DNA from 3 places in the Streptomyces sp. NPDC048331 genome. Region 1 is predicted to be linked to each of the others. Evidence: riboswitches for the same ligand, from Rfam matches in the RefSeq annotation. Region 1 holds a riboswitch; each other region holds the start of a gene.

What was found. A riboswitch is a leader RNA that binds a small molecule or an ion and turns the genes downstream of it on or off. The one in region 1 is predicted to bind cyclic di-AMP.
Positions count from the first base shown of each region.
Region 2: it holds a riboswitch for cyclic di-AMP, as region 1 does, so the genes downstream of both, ACGFYY_RS12550 (peptidoglycan DD-metalloendopeptidase family protein) here and ACGFYY_RS31810 (transglycosylase family protein) in region 1, are expected to answer to the same signal.
Region 3: it holds a riboswitch for cyclic di-AMP, as region 1 does, so the genes downstream of both, ACGFYY_RS13975 (M23 family metallopeptidase) here and ACGFYY_RS31810 (transglycosylase family protein) in region 1, are expected to answer to the same signal.

Region 1 is NZ_JBICYT010000030.1:10,534-17,972, reverse strand. It holds gene ACGFYY_RS31830 (exopolyphosphatase) at 1-481, opposite strand, end outside; gene ACGFYY_RS31825 (DUF501 domain-containing protein) at 478-1,029, opposite strand; gene ACGFYY_RS31820 (septum formation initiator family protein) at 1,102-1,590, opposite strand; gene eno (phosphopyruvate hydratase) at 1,690-2,976, opposite strand; gene ACGFYY_RS31810 (transglycosylase family protein) at 3,262-3,990, opposite strand; cyclic di-AMP (ydaO/yuaA leader) riboswitch at 3,994-4,166, opposite strand; gene ACGFYY_RS31805 (transglycosylase family protein) at 4,443-5,480, opposite strand; gene ACGFYY_RS31800 (cytochrome P450) at 5,569-6,870, opposite strand; gene ACGFYY_RS31795 (globin domain-containing protein) at 7,001-7,439, shown strand, end outside.
Region 2 is NZ_JBICYT010000006.1:165,518-172,956, forward strand. It holds gene ACGFYY_RS12540 (aspartate aminotransferase family protein) at 1-1,003, shown strand, start outside; gene ACGFYY_RS12545 (tyrosine-protein phosphatase) at 1,052-1,843, opposite strand; cyclic di-AMP (ydaO/yuaA leader) riboswitch at 2,136-2,332, shown strand; gene ACGFYY_RS12550 (peptidoglycan DD-metalloendopeptidase family protein) at 2,337-3,311, shown strand; gene ACGFYY_RS12555 (SGNH/GDSL hydrolase family protein) at 3,475-4,260, shown strand; gene ACGFYY_RS12560 (MBL fold metallo-hydrolase) at 4,381-5,622, shown strand; gene ACGFYY_RS12565 (ATP-binding protein) at 5,917-7,439, shown strand, end outside.
Region 3 is NZ_JBICYT010000007.1:215,931-223,369, reverse strand. It holds gene ACGFYY_RS13990 (GNAT family N-acetyltransferase) at 1-1,665, opposite strand, end outside; gene ACGFYY_RS13985 (HPr family phosphocarrier protein) at 1,849-2,130, shown strand; gene ACGFYY_RS13980 (GntR family transcriptional regulator) at 2,446-3,123, opposite strand; gene ACGFYY_RS13975 (M23 family metallopeptidase) at 3,317-4,120, opposite strand; cyclic di-AMP (ydaO/yuaA leader) riboswitch at 4,133-4,292, opposite strand; gene ACGFYY_RS13970 (pitrilysin family protein) at 4,509-5,876, opposite strand; gene ACGFYY_RS13965 (M16 family metallopeptidase) at 5,897-7,258, opposite strand.

The DNA.
Region 1 (7,439 bases):
CGGACCGGGCGGCCCGTACGTGCTCCTCGCCGACCACGAACTCGGTCGAGCCGCCGCCGATGTCCACCACCAGGAAGGGGCGCTCCAGGTGCTCGTGCGCCGTGAGCTCCTTGGTGGCGCCGGTGAAGGAGAACTCCGCCTCCTGGTCACCGGAGATCACCTCGGGCTCGACGCCCAGGATGTCCAGGACACCCCGGACGAAGTCCGCCCGGTTCTCCGCGTCCCGGGAGGCGGAGGTCGCCACGAAGCGCACCCGCTCCGCCCCGAACTCCTTGATCACTCCCGCGTACTCACGGCAGGCGGCGAAGGTACGCTCCAGTGCCTCCGGGGCCAGCCGGCCGGTCCGGTCCACGCTCTGGCCCAGCCGGACGATCGTCATCCGGCGGTCCAGCTCGATCAGCTCACCGGTGGCCGGGTCGCAGTCCGCCACCAGCAGCCGGATGGAGTTCGTACCGCAGTCGACGGCGGCGACCCGGGTCACGCGCCGGACTCCTGCTCGTCCGTCTTCTTCTCCCCGCACGGCACGACGCAGGCGCCCTTGGCCCACCACTCCGGCAGCATGGCGAGGGCCTCGTCGCCGAACGGGTTCACCCCGGGGCCGGCGGCCAGGGAGTGGCCGACCAGCACGTGCAGGCACTTCACCCGGTCCGGCATGCCGCCGGCGCTCGGGAAGCCCTGGAGCACCTCGATGGCGTCGCGCCGCTCGATGTAGTCCTCGTGGGCGGCCTGGTAGGCGGCGGCCAGTTCCTTGTCCTCGGCGAGCCGGGCCTGCATCTCCTTCATCACGCCGTTCGCCTCCAGCGTGCCGATCGCGGAGGCCGCGCGCGGGCAGGTGAGGTAGTACAGCGTCGGGAAGGGGGTGCCGTCGGGGAGGCGCGGGGCGGTCTCCACCACGTCCGGCTGGCCGCAGGGGCAGCGGTGCGCGATGGCGCGCAGCCCGCGCGGCGGGCGGCCGAGCTGCTGCTGGAACGCGTCGATGTCCGCGTCGGTCGGCTCGGTCCGGTCGGTCTGGGGCGGGGGCGTCTGCATGCCTGGAGGAAGTCTCTTCGTTCTCGTGGATGGGTGCTGCGGTGCTGTGGTGCTTCGGCCCTGCGGGCCGGATCACTCGCCGGGACGGTCGGCCTTGTCGACGCCGTCCCAGACGTTGGAGTACCAGGGGCGGTCGGAGCCGGCCTGACCGGTCCGGTGCTGCTGCGGGGGCTGGGCCCCGGGGTCGCTCATGATGTAGCTGATCTCCCCCGGCCTCAGGAAGTGCAGGTGCTTGCGCGCCTGCTGCTCCGCGTAGGCGTCGTCCTGCCAGCGGGCCTTCTCGTCGCGGAGCCGCTCCAGGCGGTCCCGCGCGGCCGCGGCGGCCCGCTGCTGCTTCGCGATCTCCGAACGCTGGGAGACGTACTGGCGCATCGGGTACGCGAGGGCGACGACCAGCGTACAGAGGACGAGCACCAGGAGCGCGGCGCGGCCGGTGAGCCGGCTGCGGCGGACCTGACGCCGCGACTGCGACCGGTAGACGTGGGCGGCGGTCCGCTCGCCGAGCTGCTTGAGCCTCGTCGCGGTGGAGAAGGTGGAGAACCGATCCCGGTTCCCGGCCATTGGTCCGCCTCCCCTAGGTACGCACTACGCAATACGTCCCCGCACACGGTACGGGACCGAGTGCGGGGACGTACGGAGGCCAGCCCCTCAGGGGGGTGATTAGCCCTTGAAGCGCGGGAAGGCGGAGCGGCCCGCGTACACCGCGGCGTCGTCGAGGATCTCCTCGATGCGCAGCAGCTGGTTGTACTTGGCGACACGGTCCGAGCGGGCCGGGGCGCCGGTCTTGATCTGACCGCAGTTCACGGCGACGGCGAGGTCGGCGATGGTGACGTCCTCGGTCTCACCGGAGCGGTGGGACATCATGCACTTGAAGCCGTTGCGCTGGGCCATCTCGACGGCGTCCAGGGTCTCGGTCAGCGAACCGATCTGGTTCACCTTCACGAGCAGGGCGTTCGCGGAGCCCTCCTCGATACCGCGGGCCAGGCGCTCCGGGTTGGTGACGAACAGGTCGTCACCGACGATCTGGACCTTGGCGCCGAGGCGGTCGGTGATGGTCTTCCAGCCGTCCCAGTCGTCCTCGAACAGCGGGTCCTCGATGGAGACGAGCGGGTACGCCTCGACGAGCTCGGCGTAGTAGTCGGTCATCTCGGCGGCCGAGCGGGACTTGCCCTCGAACTCGTACTGGCCGTCCTTGTAGAACTCGGACGCGGCGACGTCGAGCGCGAGCGCGATGTCCTTGCCCGGGACGTAGCCGGCCTGCTTGATCGCCTCGATGATGAGGTCGAGCGCGGCGCGGTTGGACTCCAGGTTCGGGGCGAAGCCGCCCTCGTCACCCAGGCCGGTGGAGAGGCCCTTGGTGTGCAGGACCTTCTTGAGGGTGTGGTAGACCTCGGCACCCCAACGCAGCGCCTCGGAGAAGGACTCCGCGCCGATGGGGGCGATCATGAACTCCTGGATGTCCACGTTGGAGTCGGCGTGCGACCCACCGTTGAGGATGTTCATCATCGGAACGGGCAGCAGGTGCGCGTTCGGACCGCCGAGGTAGCGGAAGAGCGGAAGGTCCGAGGCCTCGGACGCGGCGTGCGCGACGGCCAGGGACACGCCGAGGATGGCGTTGGCGCCGAGCGAGCCCTTGTTGTCGGTGGCGTCCAGGTCGAACATGGCCTGGTCGATCAGCCGCTGCTCGGTGGCGTCGTAGCCGACGAGCTCCGGGCCGATCTGCTCGATGACGGCGAGGACGGCCTTCTCGACACCCTTGCCGAAGTAACGGTTGGGGTCACCGTCACGCAGCTCGATGGCCTCGAATGCACCGGTGGAGGCGCCGGACGGAACTGCAGCACGGCCGGTGCTGCCATCGTCGAGGCCCACCTCGACCTCGACCGTGGGGTTGCCTCGGGAGTCCAGGATTTCCCGGGCTACGACGACGTCGATGGACGGCACGAGCATCTCCTTCTGGGATGTGACGCTGAGTGTGCGGTGGCATGTCAGGCCGTGGGATGGCCTTGCCGCCTAGAGCCTAACCGGCTCCGGGCACTCGACCGCCCGACCGCCCGGACCCTGGGACGAAAAAGGGACCGAATACCCCTCTTCCGGGACATAGGGTCGCTTGATCATCGGGCTACTGGGCCGAACGCGGCACCGCCCGGCGCGTGAGGCACGCGCCGGGCGGTGGGAATCCTGCACGGTGTCAGCTGACGCCGCGTACATGTTCCCGCGGTGCTACCGCGGTGTTCAGCTGAGCTTCAGCTTCTGACCCGGGTAGATCAGGTCGGCGTCCACGACGATGTCCTTGTTGAGCTCGAACAGCTGCTGCCAGCCGCCCTTGACGCCGTTGGCCTCGGCGATGGTGCCCAGGGTGTCGCCCGACTTGACCTCGTACGAGCCGTTGCCGGTCTTCGGCGCGACCGGAGCCTCGGCGCGCTCGGAGCGGGTGGTCGGAGCCTCGGGACGCTTGGTCTCCTGCTTCGGCGCGACCTTGGTCTCGGTCTTCTTGGTCTCGGTCTTCTTCGTCTCGGCCTTCGGCTTCGGCTTCGACTGCGGCTTGGAGGCCGGGGCCTCGGCGCCGCCACCGGCGTAGGAGGAGTTCGACAGACCCTTGCCGCAGGACGGCCAGGCGCCCTTGCCCTGGCTCTTGAGGACCTTCTCCGCGACGGCTATCTGCTGCGCCTTGGTGGCCTGGTTGGCCTGCGGGGCGTAGGACTTGCCGCCGAAGCCGGACCAGGTGGAGGGCGAGAACTGCAGGCCGCCGTAGTAGCCGTTGCCCGTGTTGATGGCCCAGTTGCCACCGGACTCGCACTGCGCGACCTTGTCCCACTCGGACGAGGTGGCGGCGCTGGCGGTGCCCGCGGCCATCAGGGGGGCGGCCACGGCCACACCGGCGACACCGGCGAGCGTGACGATCCGGACAGACCGCTCGATTGCAGTACCGCGACGGTGCTTGCCCTTGCCGGAAAGCAGCATGGAGTTTCTCCTCACCGACGCCTACGAGGTGAGCTGTCGGGTTCGGGCGAGTGAGTTGCCCGGCCGTGCGACCTAGCGCACGTCTTGACCCCAAGCCGGTGGCGTGACCGTCTCTCAACGGCCGCTCCCGGCACCTACCTTGGTTCCCCCGCTCCTGCCTTCGGCGCTTGACGCGACGACTGTTCCCCCCGTCCGCCGGCAGGATTCGGCGATGCGGTCGAAGGAGCTCGCGGTGGCGAGCGATTCAGAAGGTAGACAGGTCTCTCCCCGATGTTCAACGAGCAACATCGGGGAGAAACGACCCCTACTTGCGTCCCTCGCAGGGGTGTTTGCGCAGGTGAGGGCAGGGTTTGCGCAATGCCCTGGGCGAGACACGCCAGTTGACCGGAAGAGACACATGTCTCACTTACAGAAATCCGACATTCGACTCTTTCCGGATAACTGAACTGTCCTTATTGCGGGGTTAGATCCAGGTTCTGACCCGGCTTGATGAGGTCGGCGTCCTCGCCGATGACCTGCTCATTGGCCTGGTAGAGACCGTTCCAGCCCCCCTTTACGCCCTTGGCAACCGCGATGGTCGCCAGGCTGTCGCCCGCCTGGACCGTGTAGACGGGGTTCGACGAGGCGTCAGGCAGAGCCGACGGGTCGGCCTCCGGCGCACCGCGGTGCTTGCCGTTGCCCTCGACCGGAGTGGCACCGGTGGTCTGCGGGACCACCGGGGTCACGGGGGCCGTCGGGTCGACCGGGGGCAGCCCCGGCGTGACGGGCGCGGTGGTGGGCGGCGCGGTCGGGTCGACCGGCTGCGTCGGCGCCGTCGGGTCGACGGGGGTCGGCGTATCGGTCGGGTCGCCCGGCTGCACCGGGGCCGTCGGGTCGACCGGGGGCGTCGTCGGGACGTCCGGGGCGGGCATGACGGGCAGTCCGATGGACGGGGCGTCGGGAATGAGGAACGGGGTGCTGGACGGGCTCGGGTCCGGGGCCGGGGTCGGGGATCCGTAGTCCGTGGACGGCTTGCTGCCGCCGGTCGACGGAACGGCGTCGTCCGGGCGGGACGGTGCGGGAGTCAGCGGGCCCCGGCCGCCGGGCAGACCGGGGTCCACCTGTGCGGCGGGGCTCTCCTTGACCAGGCCGGCCGAGGCCGCGCACAGCGGCCACGCCTGCGGCCCTGTCGAGCCCAGCACCCGCTCGGCCACGGCGATCTGCTGCGAACGGCTCGCCAGGTCGGGGCGCTCGGCGAATTCGAGCCCGCCGGCGCTCTGCCATTCCTCCTGGGTGAACTGGAGTCCGCCGTAGGCGCCGCTGCCGAAGTTGGCGCTCCAGGAGCCACCGCTCTCGCACTCGGCGACCTTGTCCCATGTGGACGTGTCGGCGGCGGTGGCGCTGGTGGCGGCCAGCAGAGGCATGGCCAACGCGGAGCCAGTGACACCGGCTGTGACGACCAGCGCGGGGACCTGGCGGGGGCGTCTGTGACGGCCGTTCCCGGAGAGCATGAGGGATCACCTTTCGCATAACAGCGGGGTAACGGCAGAACCTAGCGGCCTTCGAACGATTGTCACAAGTTCAAGCCGGATCTGACTTTTAATCAGGTTTCGCGCAAGTGTTTTGAGCCGCGAATCGAACGGGAAGAGTACGTAGCCCTCGCATGATCAACCCACCACGCCAGCGCAGGTCTTGGGGCGGAACAGCCAGTTCCAGATCAGGCAGACGCGTCAGCAAAGTCGCGAGCGCGGTCTGCCCTTCAAGTCGTGCGAGCGGAGCACCCAGGCAGTAGTGGATGCCGTGCCCGTATCCGAGGTGCTGGTTGTCGGTCCGGGAGAGGTCGAGGGTATCCGGCTCCGCGAAGCGCTCCGGATCCCGGTCGGCGGCCGCGAGGACGACCAGGACCGGGTCACCCGCCTCGATCCGCATGCCGCCGAGCGTCAGCGACTCGGTGGCGAACCGCCAGGTGGCGAGTTCCACCGGGCCGTCGTACCGCAGCAGTTCCTCGACCCCGGTGGCCAGCATTCCGCTCTCCCCGGCGGCGAGGGAGCGCTGGAGGCGCTCGCGCTGGTCGGGGTTCATGAAGAGGGAGTGGACCCCGTTGCCGATGAGGTTCACGGTGGTCTCGAAACCGGCGAAAAGCAGGATGAAGGCCATGGCGGTGGCCTCGCCCTCCGTCAGATGGTCCCCGTGGTCGCTCGCCCGGATCAGGTCGGAGATCAGATCGTCGCCCAGATCATCCCTTTTGCGGTGAATGAGTTCACCGAGGTAGGTCCGCATCTGCTTGACCGACCGGGCCACCCCGCCGCGCGGACCGCCGCCGTGGCGGATCATCATGCCGGCCCAGTCACGGAAGTCGTCCTGGTCCTCGCGCGGGACCCCGAGCATGTCGCAGATGGCATAGATGGGGAGCGGGAAGGCGAACTCGTGAATGAGATCAGCCTCACCTTTCGCCGCGAAGGCGTCGATCAGGTGGTCGGTGAGCGCCTGCACCCGCGGGGCGAACTCGGCGACCCTGCGCGGGGTGAACGCCTTGGACACCAGCCGCCGCAGCCGGGTGTGGTCCGGCGGGTCGATGTTGAGCAGGTGCGTCATCAGCTCCGCCTTGCGCTCCCCCGGGATCCCGGTCCTGCCCTTGGCGTGCGCGGGCCCCGCGTGATGCGCCGGATTCTTGCTGAGCCGCTGGTCGGCCAAGGCCTGGCGGGCGTCGGCGTACCGGGTGACGAGCCAGGCCTCGACTCCGCTGGGCAGCTTGGTGCGGTGCACCGGGGAGTGCTCGCGCAGCCAGGCGTAGGCCGGGTAGGGGTCGGTCGCGAACTCCCAGTCGAAGAGGGTGGGGCCCTCGGTGGAAGAGGTGTCCGCGGTGGTCTCGGCGGGGGTTCCGGAGGTCTGCTCGTGCACCTGACGACCGTATCCCGGCGCCGAACCCCCATCCGATATAGGCGGTTCGTCGCGGCTGTCCGTAGATCGGCCATCCCTTGACCTGAACTTCTCCGGCATTCCTACTTTCGGTTTTGTGGATGTCAGGATCTTGAAGAGCAGTTTCGCGGTGGTGGAGCGACGAGCCGAGCACGCCGTCAAGTTCTTCTACTCCCACCTCTTCTGGCACAACCCCGGCATCCGCGCCCTCTTCCCGGACTCCCCGCACGACATGGAACGCCAGCGTGACCGGCTCTTCGCCGCGCTCACCCACCTGATCGCCCACCTCGACGACGAGACCCTCGGCCCCTACCTGCGCGACCTGGGACGCGACCACCGCAAGTTCCTGGTCCGCCCCGAGCACTACGCGGCCGTCGGCGCCAGCCTGCTCGCCGCGCTCGCGGAGACCTCCGGCGCGGCCTGGACCCCGTCCGTCGAGAAGGCCTGGGCCGAGGCCTACCAGGTGATGGCCGACGCGATGACGGCCGCCGCCGACACCGGCGAGGACCCGCCGTGGTGGAACGCGGAGGTCGTGCGGCACCTCCAGTACG
Region 2 (7,439 bases), on a different contig from region 1:
GGTGGAGACCGCCCTGAAGTTCGCCCGGTACGCCACCGGGCGCCCCAGGATCCTCTACTGCGACCACGCCTTCCACGGGCTGACCGCGGGCTCCCTCTCGGTGAACGGGGAGAGCGGGTTCCGGGACGGCTTCGCACCGCTGCTCCCCGACACGAGGATCACGCTCGGGGACCTCGCGGCCCTGGAGCGGGAGCTGAAGCGCGGGGACGTGGCCGCCCTCGTCGTCGAGCCGATCCAGGGCAAGGGGGTCCTGGCCGCCCCGCCCGGATTCCTGCTCGCCGCGCAGGAGATGCTGCACCGGCGGGGCGCGCTGCTCATCGCGGACGAGGTGCAGACCGGCCTCGGCCGCACCGGCGACTTCTACGCGTACCAGCACGAGCCGGGCGTGGAGCCGGACCTGGTGTGCGTGGCGAAGGCGCTCTCGGGCGGCTACGTCCCGGTCGGCGCGACCCTGGGCAGGGACTGGATCTTCAAGAAGGTCTACTCGTCCATGGACCGGGTGCTCGTGCACTCCGCGAGCTTCGGTTCCAACGCCCAGGCCATGGCGGCGGGCCTCGCGGTCCTGTCCGTCATGGAGGACGAGGAGGTCGTGGCGAACGCCCGGGTCATGGGCGACCTGCTCCGCGGGCGCCTCGCCGCGCTGGTGGACGAGTACGAGCTGCTGCACGAGGTGCGGGGGCGCGGGCTGATGATCGGCATCGAGTTCGGCCGGCCGTCCTCGCTGGGCCTGCGCAGCCGGTGGGCCATGCTGCAGGCGGCCCGCAAGGGGCTCTTCGCGCAGATGGTCGTGGTGCCCCTGCTGCAGAAGCACCGGATCCTCACCCAGGTCTCCGGGGACCACCTGGAGGTGATCAAGCTGATCCCGCCGCTGATCGTGGACGAGGAGGACGTGGACCGGTTCGTGGGCGCCTTCCGTGAGGTCATGGACGAGGCGCACGGCGGGTCCGGACTGATCTGGGACTTCGGCAGGACGCTGGTGAAGCAGGCCGTCGCCACGCGCTGACGGCCCACCCACCCCGTGGCGGAACCGGTCCGGCCGGTCCCGCCCGCGTCAGACGAGGAGCCGGTCGCGCAGTCGGTCGAGGGTCTCGGGCGTCAGCCCGAGGCCCTCCGCCAGATAACGGTCCACCCCGCCCCAGACCTCGTCGATGGTGTCGAAGGCGGCCACCAGGTACTCGGCGCGGGCGTCGAAGAGCGGCGCGAGCAGCTCCATCACCTCAGGGGAGCGGGCGCTCGCCGACTCGTCGGTGCGGCGTACGCGATAGCGGCGGTGCGGGGCGTTCGACTCCAGGTAGTCCCTCACGATCGCCGCGCGCTCGACGCCCAGCGCGAGCAGGGTGACGGCGATCGACAGGCCGGCCCGGTCCTTGCCCGCCGCGCAGTGCATGAGCGCGGGGACGCTGTCCTCGGCGAGGGCGTGCACGACCCGACTGTGCTCGGCGGTGCGCTGCCGGATGATCCCGCGGTACGAGTTCGACATCCGGGCCGCGGCCTTGCCGTCGCCCAGGATCTCGCGGAGCTGCACGAGGTCGCCGTCGCGGACCAGCCGCCAGAACTCCCGCCCGTCCGCCGGGTCCGAGAGCGGGATGTTGACGTTCCGGACGCCGGGCAGCTCGACGTCCGGCCCCTCCAGCGCGTGGTCGGCGCCGTTGCGGAAGTCGAAGATGGTGTGGAGGCCGAGTGAGGCGAGGAAGTCTGCATCACTTTCGGTGGCATGTGCGAGATGTCCGCTTCGGAACAGTCGTCCCGTCCTGACCGTTCGTCCGTCAGAAGTCGGCAATCCGCCCACATCGCGGAAATTGCGCACTCCGGACAGCTCCGGCTCCTGTATCTGCTGGGTCAAAGCGATTCCTCCGCCACGTCGTGGGCCCTCTGTCCGAATTACACTACTTGGCGCCAACTTGCCATATCCGGAGGCGAGATCGGGCGCGCCCCCGTGAGCCAGATCATACGGTGACCGTGAGTGCCTGATCGTCGAAGGCGAATGGCCCCGTCGGGGCGGCTGTTGGCGGTGCGGAATGGACGGAGGGTGACGGTAATTCCGTCGGTCCCTCATGCCTGTGATTCCGTCAGGGAATTCACGGCTTGTTCCGTGTGGCCGCAAGGGATTACCTTCGCGATCGATCCGGGTGGACCGCCAAATCCTGCCGCCTCCCGGAAACCGCATCCGACCTATTCGCGCGGCAGGAGCGGGGGAACCAGGTAAGCCGCTGTTCCGGGGATCTTTTCTCCGGGACGGCTCGGGGTGAAGTCGTTCATGTCTCGTACAGGTGCGGCCGGACATCTCCAGTCCGAACCCGACAGCTCACCTCGCAGGCGCCGGAGAGGAATTCGTCATGCCTGCAAAGGGTAAGCACCGCCGTCCCAAGTCCCTTTCCCTTTCCCGCGGCTTCGCCGTCGCCGGAACCGGTGGCGCGGCCCTCGCCCTGCCGCTGATCGGTGCCGCCGGCGCCCACGCTGCCGGCGCCCCGACCGCAGCCCCCGCGGTGACCCCCGCGGTGGCGACGCAGGCCCCCCTCGCTCTCCGGTCGGCGCCCGCCGCCGCCGTGCAGTCCGCCCCGACCGTCTACACCGTCGTGCCGGGCGACTACCTCTCCAAGATCGCCGCCGAGCGCCACCTGGCGGGCGGCTGGGAGCAGCTGTACGCCGACAACCGCGAGGCCGTCGGTGGCAACCCGTCGCTGATCCACCCGGGCCTGAAGCTCCACCTCGGCGGCCCCGGCGAGCCGGCTCCGTCCGAGGCCGAGGCCGAGGCCGCCCCGGCCCCCGAGGCCGAGCCCGACGCCGCGCCGGCCGAGCAGGCCGCGCCGAAGCCGGTCCGCGAGCAGGCCGAGCGGGCCGCCCCGGCGCAGCCGGAGGCCGCCGCCGAGCCCCAGGCCGAGGCCCCGGCCGCAGCGCCGCGGTCGGGTGCCTTCGTGGCCCCGGTCGGCGGTGGCATCTCCACCCAGTACAAGGTCGCCGGCAGCATGTGGTCCTCCGGCTACCACACCGGTGTCGACTTCATCGCGAGCATGGGCACCACCGTCAAGGCGGTCGGCGCGGGCACCGTGGTCTCGGCCGGCTGGAGCGGCTCGTACGGCAACGAGGTCGTCATCCGGCACGCGGACGGCAAGTACTCCCAGTACGCCCACCTGTCCCAGCTCTCCGTCTCCTCCGGCCAGAGCGTCACCGCCGGGCAGAGCATCGGCCTCTCCGGCTCCACCGGCAACTCGACCGGCCCGCACCTGCACTTCGAGATCCGTACGACCCCGTCCTACGGCTCGGACCTGGACCCGATCGCCTACCTCCGCTCCAAGGGCGCGAGCCTCTGACGGCACCCGCCGTCGAACCACCGACACGCGTGAGGCCGGGACCCGAGGGGGGTCCCGGCCTCACGTGTACTTATTCCTTATCCCCCGCGTGGTAGAGATCACGGTCCGTCAACCCCTTATTACGTTGGCGTAGGTTGCTTGCGGGAGTGAAGGATGGTGTCCCGTGGCAGCGACGACGACCAAACTCAAGACCATCGGCTCGTACGCGGCGATCGGGGACAGCTTCACCGAGGGTGTGGGGGACCCGGGACCCGGGGATTCCTATCTCGGCTGGGCGGACCGGCTCGCCGTGCTCCTGGCCGATCAGCGCGAGGAGCATGACTTCCGGTATGCGAATCTGGCGGTGCGGGGGAAGCTCCTCGACCAGATCGTGGCCGACCAGCTCCCGAGGGCCAAGGCCCTCGCACCGGACCTGGTGACCTTCTGCGCGGGCGGCAACGACATCATCCGGCCCGGGACCGACCCGGACGACGTGGCGGAGCGGTTCGAGGCGGCCGTGGCCGACCTCACCGGCGCCGTCGGACTGGTCATGATCACCACGGGCTTCGACACCCGGGGCGTACCGGTGCTCAAGCACCTCCGCGGCAAGGTGGCGACGTACAGCGCCCATGTCCGCGCCATCGCCGACCGCTACGACTGCCCGGTGCTCGACCTCTGGTCGCTGAGGTCCGTACAGGACCGGCGGGCCTGGGACACCGACCGGCTGCACCTCTCGCCCGAGGGACACACCCGGGTCGCGCTGCGCGCCGCCCAGGTGCTCGGCCTGGACGTGCCGGCCGACCCCGACCAGCCGTGGCCCCCGGAGCGGCCGCGCGGCTCGGTGGACGTGACCCGGGACAACATCCAGTGGGCGCGCGAGCACCTCGCGCCGTGGATCGGCCGACGGCTGCGCGGGGAGTCCTCCGGTGACCACGTGGAGGCCAAGCGGCCGGACCTGCTGCCGCTCTAGTGCTGTCCGGGACGCTCCCCGGCAGGTGCGGGAGCCGGAAGCGGAATCCTTCGGGGTCGGTGTGCGTTGGGATGGTCGTAGAGCGACGACCGTCCTGACCCCATCCTCCCTGGAGGCGCTTTGACCGGCTCCCGTCCCTTGCGTCCGCGGCTGCGTGCCCTGCGGCCCGAAGCCTTCGGTGCGGACCCGTCCGGTGCCCGGCTGGAGCGGATCCGCCGCTCGCCGAACTTCGCCGACGGCGTCTTCCAGAACCCGGTCGGGGCCCGGAATCGGCCCTCGGGTTCGATGGCGGAGTTCGCCAAGATCTACTTCCACCGGGAGCAGCGGGTACGGCGCAGCCCCGCGGCGCCGATCCCGGTCCACCCGACGACCCTCGCGGACCTGGCGAAGCCGCCGGTGAGCGGCCTGCGGCTGACCTGGATGGGGCACTCCAGCGTGCTCGCGGAGATCGACGGGCGCCGGGTGCTGTTCGACCCGGTGTGGGGCGAGCGGTGCTCCCCCTTCCCCTTCGCCGGTCCCAAGCGGCTGCACCCGGTGCCGGTCCCGTTGGCCTCGCTGGGCAGGGTCGACGTCGTGGTCATCTCGCACGACCACTACGACCACCTCGACCTGCCGACGATCAAGGCGCTGGCCGGTACGGACACGGTCTTCGCCGTTCCGCTGGGCGTCGGCGCGCACCTGGAGCGCTGGGGAGTACCGGCCGACCGGCTGCGCGAGCTGGACTGGAACGAGAGCATCAAGATCGCGGGTCTCACCCTGACGGCCACCCCCGCCCGGCACTTCTGCGGCCGCGGCCTGCGCAACCAGCAGCACACCCTGTGGGCGTCCTGGGTCGTCGCGGGCGACGAGCACCGGATCTACCACAGCGGCGACACCGGCTACTTCCCCGGGTTCGAGGAGATCGGCGCCGAGCACGGGCCCTTCGACGCCACCATGATCCAGATCGGTGCCTACTCGGAGTACTGGCCCGACATCCACATGACGCCCGAGGAGGGCATGCGCGCCCACCTCGACCTCCAGGGCGGCACCCCGCACGGCACGATGCTGCCGATCCACTGGGGCACCTTCAACCTGGCCCTGCACCCGTGGGACGAGCCGGGCGAGGGGACGCTGGCCGCGGCCGACGGGGCCGGAGCGGCCGTCGCACTGCCGATCCCGGGCCAGCCCTTCGAGCCGAACGCCACCGACGCCCCGCGTCTGCCGTGGTGGCGGCCCTTCGTCGCCGGGGCCGCTGCGGGCGGCCCGGTCGACGGCCCCTCGTCCGTACCCGCGCTGGGCGCCGGGTCGGTGGCGGGGACGACGGCACGGCTGGGATCCGCGGCGGCGGGCGGCCAGGAGAAGCAGGAGCCCGTCGGCTCGTAGCGCGCGCTCCGCACGGATGTCACGGCCGCCCCGGCACGTCGGGGCGGCCGGTCGCTCGTCCGGACCGGTCGAGCGGCCGACCTGGCCGGCGTGGGGCGGCGCCGGGGCGGCCCCAGGGCCTGACCGGCGCATTCGGACTGCTGTGCGAGCGCTCCACCGGGAGCGGGAAGCACCCCGGCGAAGTTCGCCAACTGGCGGTCGGGGGTGCTGCGATGGGGTCTAGCGTGGGTATTCGGTGATCAACACCGGGCCCCGGGAACGCTGGGGGCCGGGCCCCACGTACCGAGGACGCAGATGTCCGGACTCCGCGCCGCCCGCCACGCACCGTCGAGACACGCCGTCACCGGTCCCAGCCGGCAGATACGCCCCCTGTTGGTGCGGGCCGCCGTACTGCCCACGCTCGCCGCCGCGCTCAGCGGGGCCGCCGCGGTGATCTTCACCCTCCAGCTCGGCGGGGGAGCGGGCGAGCGCGACGCCCGGCTGTGGCCGGTGCTCACCGGCTGCGCCCTCCTCGTGGTGGGCGCCCTCGCCGCGGCCCTCCTCGGGGCGCAGCGCGCCGGCAAGGCCGTACGGGACCGGTGCGAGGCGCTGCGCCGCTCCAGCGTGCGCGGCCGGGGCGAGCTACGCACGGCCGCCGACCGGCTGGAACGGGGCGAGACCCCGCCCCGTCCGGTGCGTGGCGGACCGAGCACGCCGCCGCCCGGCGGGGACCCGGCCGGGATGGACGAGTTCTGGCTGCTCTCGCAGGAGCTGCGCGGCGCCCGCGAAGAGGCGCACACGACTCTTCTGCGGCTGGCCGGACCGGCCGCCCCGACCGACACCGAGCGCAAGGTCGAGGTCTTCGTCAACCTCGCGCGCAGGCTCCAGTCCCTGGTGCACCGGGAGATCTCGCTGCTGGACGAGCTGGAGGACACGGTCGAGGACCCGGACCTGCTCAAGGAGCTCTTCCACGTCGACCACCTCGCCACCCGGATCCGCCGCCACGCCGAGAACCTCGCCGTACTGGGCGGCGCCGCGTCCCGCCGCCAGTGGACCCGGCCCATCGACCTGAGCGAGGTGCTCCGCTCCGCCGTCGCGGAGGTCGAGCAGTACACCCGGGTCAAGGTCGTGCCCCCGGCCGGTGGCAGCGTGCGCGGACACGCCGTCGCGGACGTGGTCCACCTGCTGGCCGAACTGGTCGAGAACGCCACGGTCTTCTCCGCCCCCGACACCGATGTGGTGCTGCGGGCCGAGCGGGTCACCGCCGGGATCGCCGTCGAGGTGGAGGACCGGGGACTGGGCATGCCGGCCGAGGAACAGCACCGGATGAACGCCCTGCTCGCCGACCCCGACCAGATCAGCGTCCGGCATCTGCTGGCGGACGGCCGGATCGGACTGTTCGTGGTGTCGGCGCTGGCCCGCCGGCACGGAATCGCCGTCGAGCTCAAGTCGAACATCTACGGCGGCGTGCTCGCCGTGCTGGTCCTGCCGCAGGAGCTGCTCGGCGCGGAGGCGCCCACCGCGGCCGACGCGGCGGGGGGCTCTCGGGCCACCTCGTGGGGGACCGGGCAGGGGTCGGCGACCCCGCCGCTGGAGCCGGTACGGATGCCCCGGCCGACGCCCCTGCCCGAGGGATGGCCGGTGTCCGGGGACCCGGTGGCCGCCGCGCCCGACCCCGAGCCGCACCCCGCACCCGCACCCGCGTCGGTGTCCCCGTCCCACTCCCCGTCCACCCCCGTTCCCCGCCCCCGGCCGGAGCCCTCGCGCCGGCCCCGTCCCACGCCCCTGCCCGCACCCCGGTCCGCCGAGGCGGACGGCCCCGGGGCGGTGACCTGGTC
Region 3 (7,439 bases), on a different contig from region 1:
GCAGTCCTCGGAGCGGAGCGCGTCGGTCAGGGCGGCGCGGAAGTCCGCCGGCGTCGCCGCCGTCGTCAGGTCGAGCGGCGGCAGGGGGCGCAGGCCCTGGGTGAGGCAGGCGTCGTAGGTGAGGATCCCGAGGGATTCGGAGTTGCCGAGGATCGCGATGCGGGGCCCGGCCGGCAGTGGCTGCGCCGCCAGCAGGAGGCCGACGTCCACCAGCTCGGTGACCGTGTCGACGCGGATGACGCCGGCCTGGCGGAGGAGAGCGGAGACGGTGGCCTCCGGCAGCCGGGTGTCGGGGACGACGTGCCCGGCCGGGCTGTGCCGGCCGCCCTTGGCGACGACCACCGGCTTGACGGCCGCCGTGCGGCGGGCGAGGCGGGTGAACTTCCTCGGGTTGCCGAGGGTTTCGAGGTAGAGCAGGGCGACGTCGGTCGCCTCGTCGTCGTACCAGTACTGGAGGATGTCGTTCCCGGACACGTCGGCGCGATTGCCGGCCGAGACGAAGGAGGACAGGCCCTCGCCGCGCCGGAGCAGCGCGGAGAGCAGGGCGATGCCGATCGCCCCGGACTGTGTGAACAGGCCGATCCGGCCGCGCGTCGGCATCGGTGCGGGGGTGAGGGAGGCGTTGAGTTCCACCTCGGGCGCGGTGTTGATCACCCCGTAGGCGTTCGGCCCGATCAACCGCATCCCGTACGAGCGCACCTGCCGCACCAGTTCGCGCTGGCGGGCGAGTCCGGCCGGGCCGCTCTCCCCGTATCCGGCGGACAGGACGACGAGCCCCTGCACCCCGTGCTCGCCGCAGGCCGCCACCGCGTCGGGGACCCGGTCGGCGGGGACCGCGATCACCGCGAGGTCGACCGGGGCGCCGATGGCCTCGATGGTCGGGTAGGCCCGCACGCCGTCGAGGAGGTCGCGGGTGACGGCCTCGTTGACCGCGTAGAGGTGGCCGTGGAAGCCGCTGTCGCGCAGGTTGCGCAGTGCGGCGGCGCCCACGCCCCCGCCGGAGCGGCTGACTCCGACGACGGCCACCGAACCGGGGGCCAACAGTCGCTGCACCGAGTGGGCCTCGGCGCGCTGTTCGCGGGCGCGCTGCACGGCGAGGGACTCGGCGGTGGGTTCGAGGTCGAGGGTGAGGCGCACGGAGCCGTCCTCGAAGCTGCGCTTCTGCTGGTAGCCGGCGTCCGTGAAGACTTTGATCATCTTGGTGTTGGCGGGCAGCACCTCGGCGGCGAACCGCCGGATACCGCGCTCCCTGGCCACCGCGCCGATGTGTTCCAGCAGCGTGGAGGCGACCCCGCGGCCCTGGTGGGCGTCCTGGACGAGGAAGGCGACCTCGGCCTCGTCGGCGGGTCCGGAGGCGGGCCGACCGGCGGCGTCGATGCGGTCGTAGCGGACGGTGGCGATGAACTCCCCGCCGATGGTCGCGGCGAGGCCGACCCGGTCCACGTAGTCGTGGTGCGTGAAGCGGCGCACGTCGCGGTCGGAGAGCCGGGGGTAAGGGGCGAAGAAGCGGTAGTACTTCGACTCGTCCGAGACCTGCTCGTAGAAGCTGACGAGCCGGCCCGCGTCCTCGGTGGTGATGGGCCTGATCCGGGCGGTGCCGCCGTCGCGCAGGACGACATCGGCTTCCCAGTGGGCCGGGTACGAGGGGTCCGACTCGATGGTCATGTGCCTACCTTACGGCCGGATCAGGCCGTGGAGCGCTCGCGCGGCGCCGAGGCAGGACGGGACGAATCAGGGCAAGCTGGGGGAGGTCGAGCGGCGGAAAATTCTGGCCTCGGGTAGGTCCGAGCATTCCGGACGCCGTGAGAGACTGGTCTAGACAACCGTAAGAACCTGAAGGGCATCACCATGGCAGAGCGCCGCGTCAACGTCGGGTGGGCCGAGGGCCTGCACGCTCGTCCCGCCTCGATCTTCGTCCGTGCGACGACCGCTTCCGGCGTCCCGGTGACCATCGCGAAGTCCGGCGGCGACCCCGTCAACGCCGCCTCCATGCTGGCGGTCCTGGGCCTGGGCGCCCAGGGCGGCGAGGAGATCGTCCTCGCCTCCGAGGCCGAGGGTGCGGACGCCGCGCTCGACCGCCTCGCGAAGCTGGTCGCCGAGGGTCTCGAGGAGCTCCCCGAGACCGTCTGACCCTTCGGGTTCGACCTCACGCGCGAAGCCGCGGCCCCCGATCCGGGAGCCGCGGCTTCGTCGTTCCGCGAACCCGGCCCCCACCGGGCGGCGGGTACGCGCGGGGACCGGCCGGCGGCCGCCGTTCCCTGCCGGGCGTTTTGCGGGAAACGGACACGGAGAAATTCCGCCCGACGGGAAAAGGCCCCTGATCGGGTGCGGCGCACACCGAATTCAGCCCCGTAGGAATTCCGCGCAGGGAATTTACCCGACATGGAACCGATAGGCTGTCGCGCAACGAATCCATGCGATCCCAACCTTTGTATACGGCTCCTGTTAATGCCGGCCGCCCGACATGTTTACGGCAGGTTGCGAAGTGCTCACCGCCGGGCGGAGCCGCAGCCGGTGCGCCCCCGCCGCCCGGTCGGCGTGGATCGCGGTCAGCGCCCGCGCCCGTTCGGCGTCGCCGCGCGCCACCGCGTCCACGACCGCACCGTGCTCCGCCCAGGACTCCACGGGCCGGGCCGGCGCGTCCACCACGTACATCCACGCGATCTTGTGCCGCATCTGCGTGAGCAGCGCGATCAGCCCCGGGCTGCCGGAGGCCTGGGCGAGCGTCTCGTGGAACCATCCGCCCAGGGACCGCAGATCCTCCCCCTGGCCCCGCCTGGCCCGTTCCTGCCCCAGCCTGACCAGTCCGCGCAGCACCTTGAGGTGTGCGTCGGTGCGCCGTCGGGCGGCTCGCGCGGCGGCCAGCGGCTCCAGGAGCATCCGCAGCTCCAGCAGGTCCGCGGCCTCCTGCTCGGTCGGCTCGGCCACGCACGCCCCAGCATGGCGCCGCGTGGTCACGAACCCCTCCGACTCCAGGGTCCGCAGGGCCTCGCGCACCGGGACGCGTGACACGCCGTACCGGCGGGCCAGCACCTCCTCGGTCAGCCGGCCGCCCGGCTCGAACACCCCGGAGACGATGTCGTCGCGGATCGCCGTGCATACCGCGTGCGCAGGAATACGCAAGACCGAACCTCCGCCTATTTCCGACTGCAGCGTCATTGCACGCACATGCGCGTGCTGCGACCCTATTGCAACACACGATAATTTCCGAGAGCGGCCGGAAATACGAAACATTTGCACGAAGGCGCAAAAACAAAGACCCCGACTCGGAGAGCCGGGGTCTTCGGTGAAGCGGCGCGAGGCGCGGGGCGTGAGGTCAGAGACCGACGCCGTGCGAGCGGAGGTACGAGATCGGGTCGATGTCCGAGCCGTACTGCGAGCCCGTGCGGGCCTCGAAGTGCAGGTGCGGGCCGCTGGAGTTGCCGGTGGAGCCCGACAGACCGATCTGCTGGCCCGGGGTGACCTGCTGGCCGACGGAGACGTTCAGCGAGGACAGGTGCCCGTACTGGGTGTAGGTGCCGTCGTTGTGCTTGATGACGACGTTGTTGCCGTACGCGCCACCCCAGCCGGCCTCGACGACGGTACCCAGGCCCACCGCGTGGACCGAGGTGCCGGAGGCGGCGTGGAAGTCGATGCCCGTGTGGCTGCCGGAGGACCACATGCCGCCGCCCGCGTGGTACTGCGTGCTGACGTACGAGCCGTCCACCGGGGCGACGAAGGTGTTGAGGCGCTTGCGCTCCTCCTCGCGGGCGGCGCGCTCGGCGGCCTCGCGCTCGGCCTTCGCCTTGGCCTCGGCCATGCGCTTGGCCTCGGCGGCCCGCTGCTTCGCGTCGGCCTCGGCCTGCGCCTTGACGGCGTCCTGCTCGGCGACGCGGTGCTGGGACTCGGCCTGGTCGGCGATGTCACCCGCAAGGTCCTCGGCGACGACGACGGCACCGAGGCCGTTGTCCTGGCCGATGGTGCTGCTGTGGTTGTCCGCGGCGAAGGCCGGGGCGGCGAGGGAGCCGACGACACCCGTGGTGGCGATCGCGGCGATACCGGCGTAACCGGCGGTCTTCTTGCTCAGACGGCTGGAGCCACGGTGCTTACCGGTACCAGCGGGACGACTGCCAAACGCCATGAAGGGTTTGATCCTTTCCTTCCTTCTCGCCTACCGGGTTAGCTGACGGGTTCGGAGCAGGAAGGTCTCCTACGGGCCTCCTCTTGCGAGGGGGTCCGATTCACCCCAGGGACTCATGTGGGTCCCCGGCTCCCCAGGCTCGCGCCTGACGGGGACTCGGCGATCGCTGTCCGGTGCCGCGGGTGCGGCGGGCACAACTGACGAACAGCACGGCCGACGCTAGGCGGATCATCAGTCAATCGCCAAACAGACACGGCTTTTTGTTGCGTACGCCACACCGCATACAAGCAACCTCACCACTAAACGGACAAAAGGGGTTCTGGTGACAAGTCACCAGAACCCCTTGCCGAAAGCCTCGGCCGGCCCTCAAGGGGCCGTCACCCGACCGTCAGTTGGAGACGACCGAGACCTCGCCGATCCCAAGGGCCCGTACGGGCTCCTCGATGACCGCCGCGTCGCCCACCAGGACGGTGACCAGCCGGTCCGCGGGGAAGGCCTGAACGACCGCCGTGGTCGCCTCCACGGTGCCCGTCGCGGCGAGCTGGGCGTACAACTGCGCCTGGTAGTCGTCCGGCAGTTCCTGCTCGACCTGGTCGGCGAGGGTGCCCGCGACCGAGGCGGCCGTCTCGAACTTCAGCGGGGCCACGCCCACCAAGTTCTGCACGGCGACATCGCGTTCGGCGTCGGTCAGACCGCCCTCGGCGAGGGTGCGCAGCACCTTCCAGAGGTCCTCCAGCGCCGGTCCGGTGTTCGGGGTGTCCACCGAGCCGCTGATGGCGAGCATGGAGGCGCCCTTGCCGTCGGCGGTGGAGCGCAGCACCTGGCCGAAGGCGCGCACGCCGTAGGTGTACCCCTTCTCCTCGCGCAGCACCTTGTCCAGGCGCGAGGTGAGGGTGCCGCCGAGGCAGTACGTGCCCAGCACCTGGGCCGCCCACACCCGGTCGTGACGGTCCGCCCCGATCCGGCCGATCAGCAGCTGCGTCTGGACCGCACCGGGCCGGTCCACGATGACCACGCGGCCGGTGTCGTCGGCGGTCACCGGCGGCACCGGGCGGGCGGCGGCGGTGTTGCCCGTCCAGGCACCCAGGGTGTCCGCGAGCACGGCGTCCAGGTCGATGCCGGTCAGGTCGCCGACGACCACCGCGGTGGCGGTGGCGGGGCGTACGTGGGCCTCGTAGAAGGCGCGTACCGCGGCGGAGTCGATCCGGGCGACGGTCTCCTCGGTGCCCTGGCGCGGCCGGGACATCCGCAGGTCGGCCGGGAAGAGCTCCTTGGAGAGCTGCTTGGCCGCGCGGCGCTGCGGGTTGGCGAGCTCGTGCGGGATCTCGTCGAGCCGGTTGCGCACCAGCCGGTCGACCTCGGCGTCGGCGAAGGCCGGGGCGCGCAGCGCCTCGGCGAGCAGGCCGAGCGCCTTGGGCAGCCGGGAGGCCGGCACCTCCAGCGAGACCCGCAGGCCCGGGTGGTCGGCGTGCGCGTCCAAGGTGGCGCCGCAGCGCTCCAGCTCGGCCGCGAACTCCTCGGCCGAGTGCTTGTCGGTGCCCTCGGAGAAGGCCCGCGCCATGATGGTCGCCACGCCGTCCAGGCCCTCGGGCTCGGCGTCCAGCGGGGCGGCGAGGTTGACCTCGACCGCGACGACCTGCTGGCCCGGCCGGTGGCAGCGCAGCAGGGTCAGCCCGTTGGACAGCTGCCCGCGGTCGGGGGCCGGGAAGGCCCACGGCTGCGGCTCGCCGGCCTGCGGCTGCGGGTGGAAGGTCATCGTGACGGCTGCCGTGTCGCTCACTGCTCCGCCCCCTCGTTCTCGTCGGAGCCCTCGGACTCGTCGTGCTGGTCGGACCCGTCGGCCGCGAGCGGCTCGTAGACGAGCACCGCGCGGTTGTCCGGGCGCAGGCGGGCCGCGGCCACGGCCTGCACCTCCTCGGCGGTGACGTCCAGGACGCGCTGGACGGCGGTCAGCGCCAGCTGCGGGTCGCCGAACAGCACCGCGAAGCGGCACAGTTCGTCGGCGCGGCCGGCGACCGTGCTCAGCCGGTCCAGCCACTCGCGTTCCAGCTGCGCCTGGGCGCGCTCCATCTCCTCGGCCGTCGGGCCCTCGGCGGCGAACCGCGCGAGCTCCTCGTCCACGGCCGCCTCGATGGCGGGGATCTCGACCCCGCTGGAGGTCTTGACGTCCAGCCAACCCAGGGAGGGCGCCCCGGCCAGGCGCAGCATGCCGAAGCCGGCCGCGACGGCGCTCTGGTCGCGGCGTACCAGCCGGTTGTGCAGCAGCGAGGACTCGCCGCCGCCCAGGATGGTCAGCGCCACGTCGGCGGCGTCGCACTCTCGGGTGCCGTCGTGCGGCAGCCGGTAGGCGGCCATCAGCGCACGCGCCGGGACCTCCTCGACGATCTCCTCGCGCAGCTGCTCCCCGATGATGTCGGGCAGCGAGCCGTCGCGGGGCGGCTGCTTGCCGTCGTGCGCGGGGATGGTGCCGAAGTACTTCTCGACCCAGGCGAGCGTCTTCTCGGGGTCGATGTCCCCGACGACCGACAGCACCGCGTTGTTGGGCGCGTAGTACGTGCGGAAGAAGGTACGCGCGTCCTCGAGGGAGGCGGCGTCCAGGTCGGCCATGGAGCCGATCGGGGTGTGGTGGTACGGGTGGCCCTCGGGGTAGGCCAGGGCGGTGAGCCGCTCGAAGGCCGTGCCGTACGGGACGTTGTCGTAGCGCTGGCGGCGCTCGTTCTTGACGACGTCGCGCTGGTTCTCCATGGACTCGTCGTCCAGGGCGGCCAGCAGGGACCCCATCCGGTCCGCCTCCAGCCAGAGCGCGAGCTCCAGCTGATGCGTCGGCATCGTCTCGAAGTAGTTGGTGCGCTCGAAGCTGGTGGTGCCGTTGAGGGAACCGCCGGCGCCCTGGACCAGTTCGAAGTGCCCGTTGCCGGGTACGCTCGCCGACCCCTGGAACATCAGGTGCTCGAAGAGGTGAGCCAGGCCGGTGCGTCCCTTGACTTCATGGCGCGAGCCGACGTCGTACCAGAGGCAGACCGCGGCGACCGGGGTCAGGTGGTCCTCGGAGAGCACCACGCGCAGGCCGTTGGCCAGCCGGTGCTCGGTCGCTGTCAGGCCGCCGGAGCCGGCCTGGGCTGTGGCCGTGTGACCCATGGGCATGTGGTCCCTTCGATCGCGATGCAGAGATTTCTTATCGACCTGCCACTGTATGCAAGCGCGCCGACCGCCGGATAAGTTCCCGGGTCACTCCCGCGCACTCCGTCCGGGGGACCCCCGGGGTCGGAGTCGGCGTTGTCGGTGCGTCGGGCCACAATGGTCCGCGTCGTACCCTCGC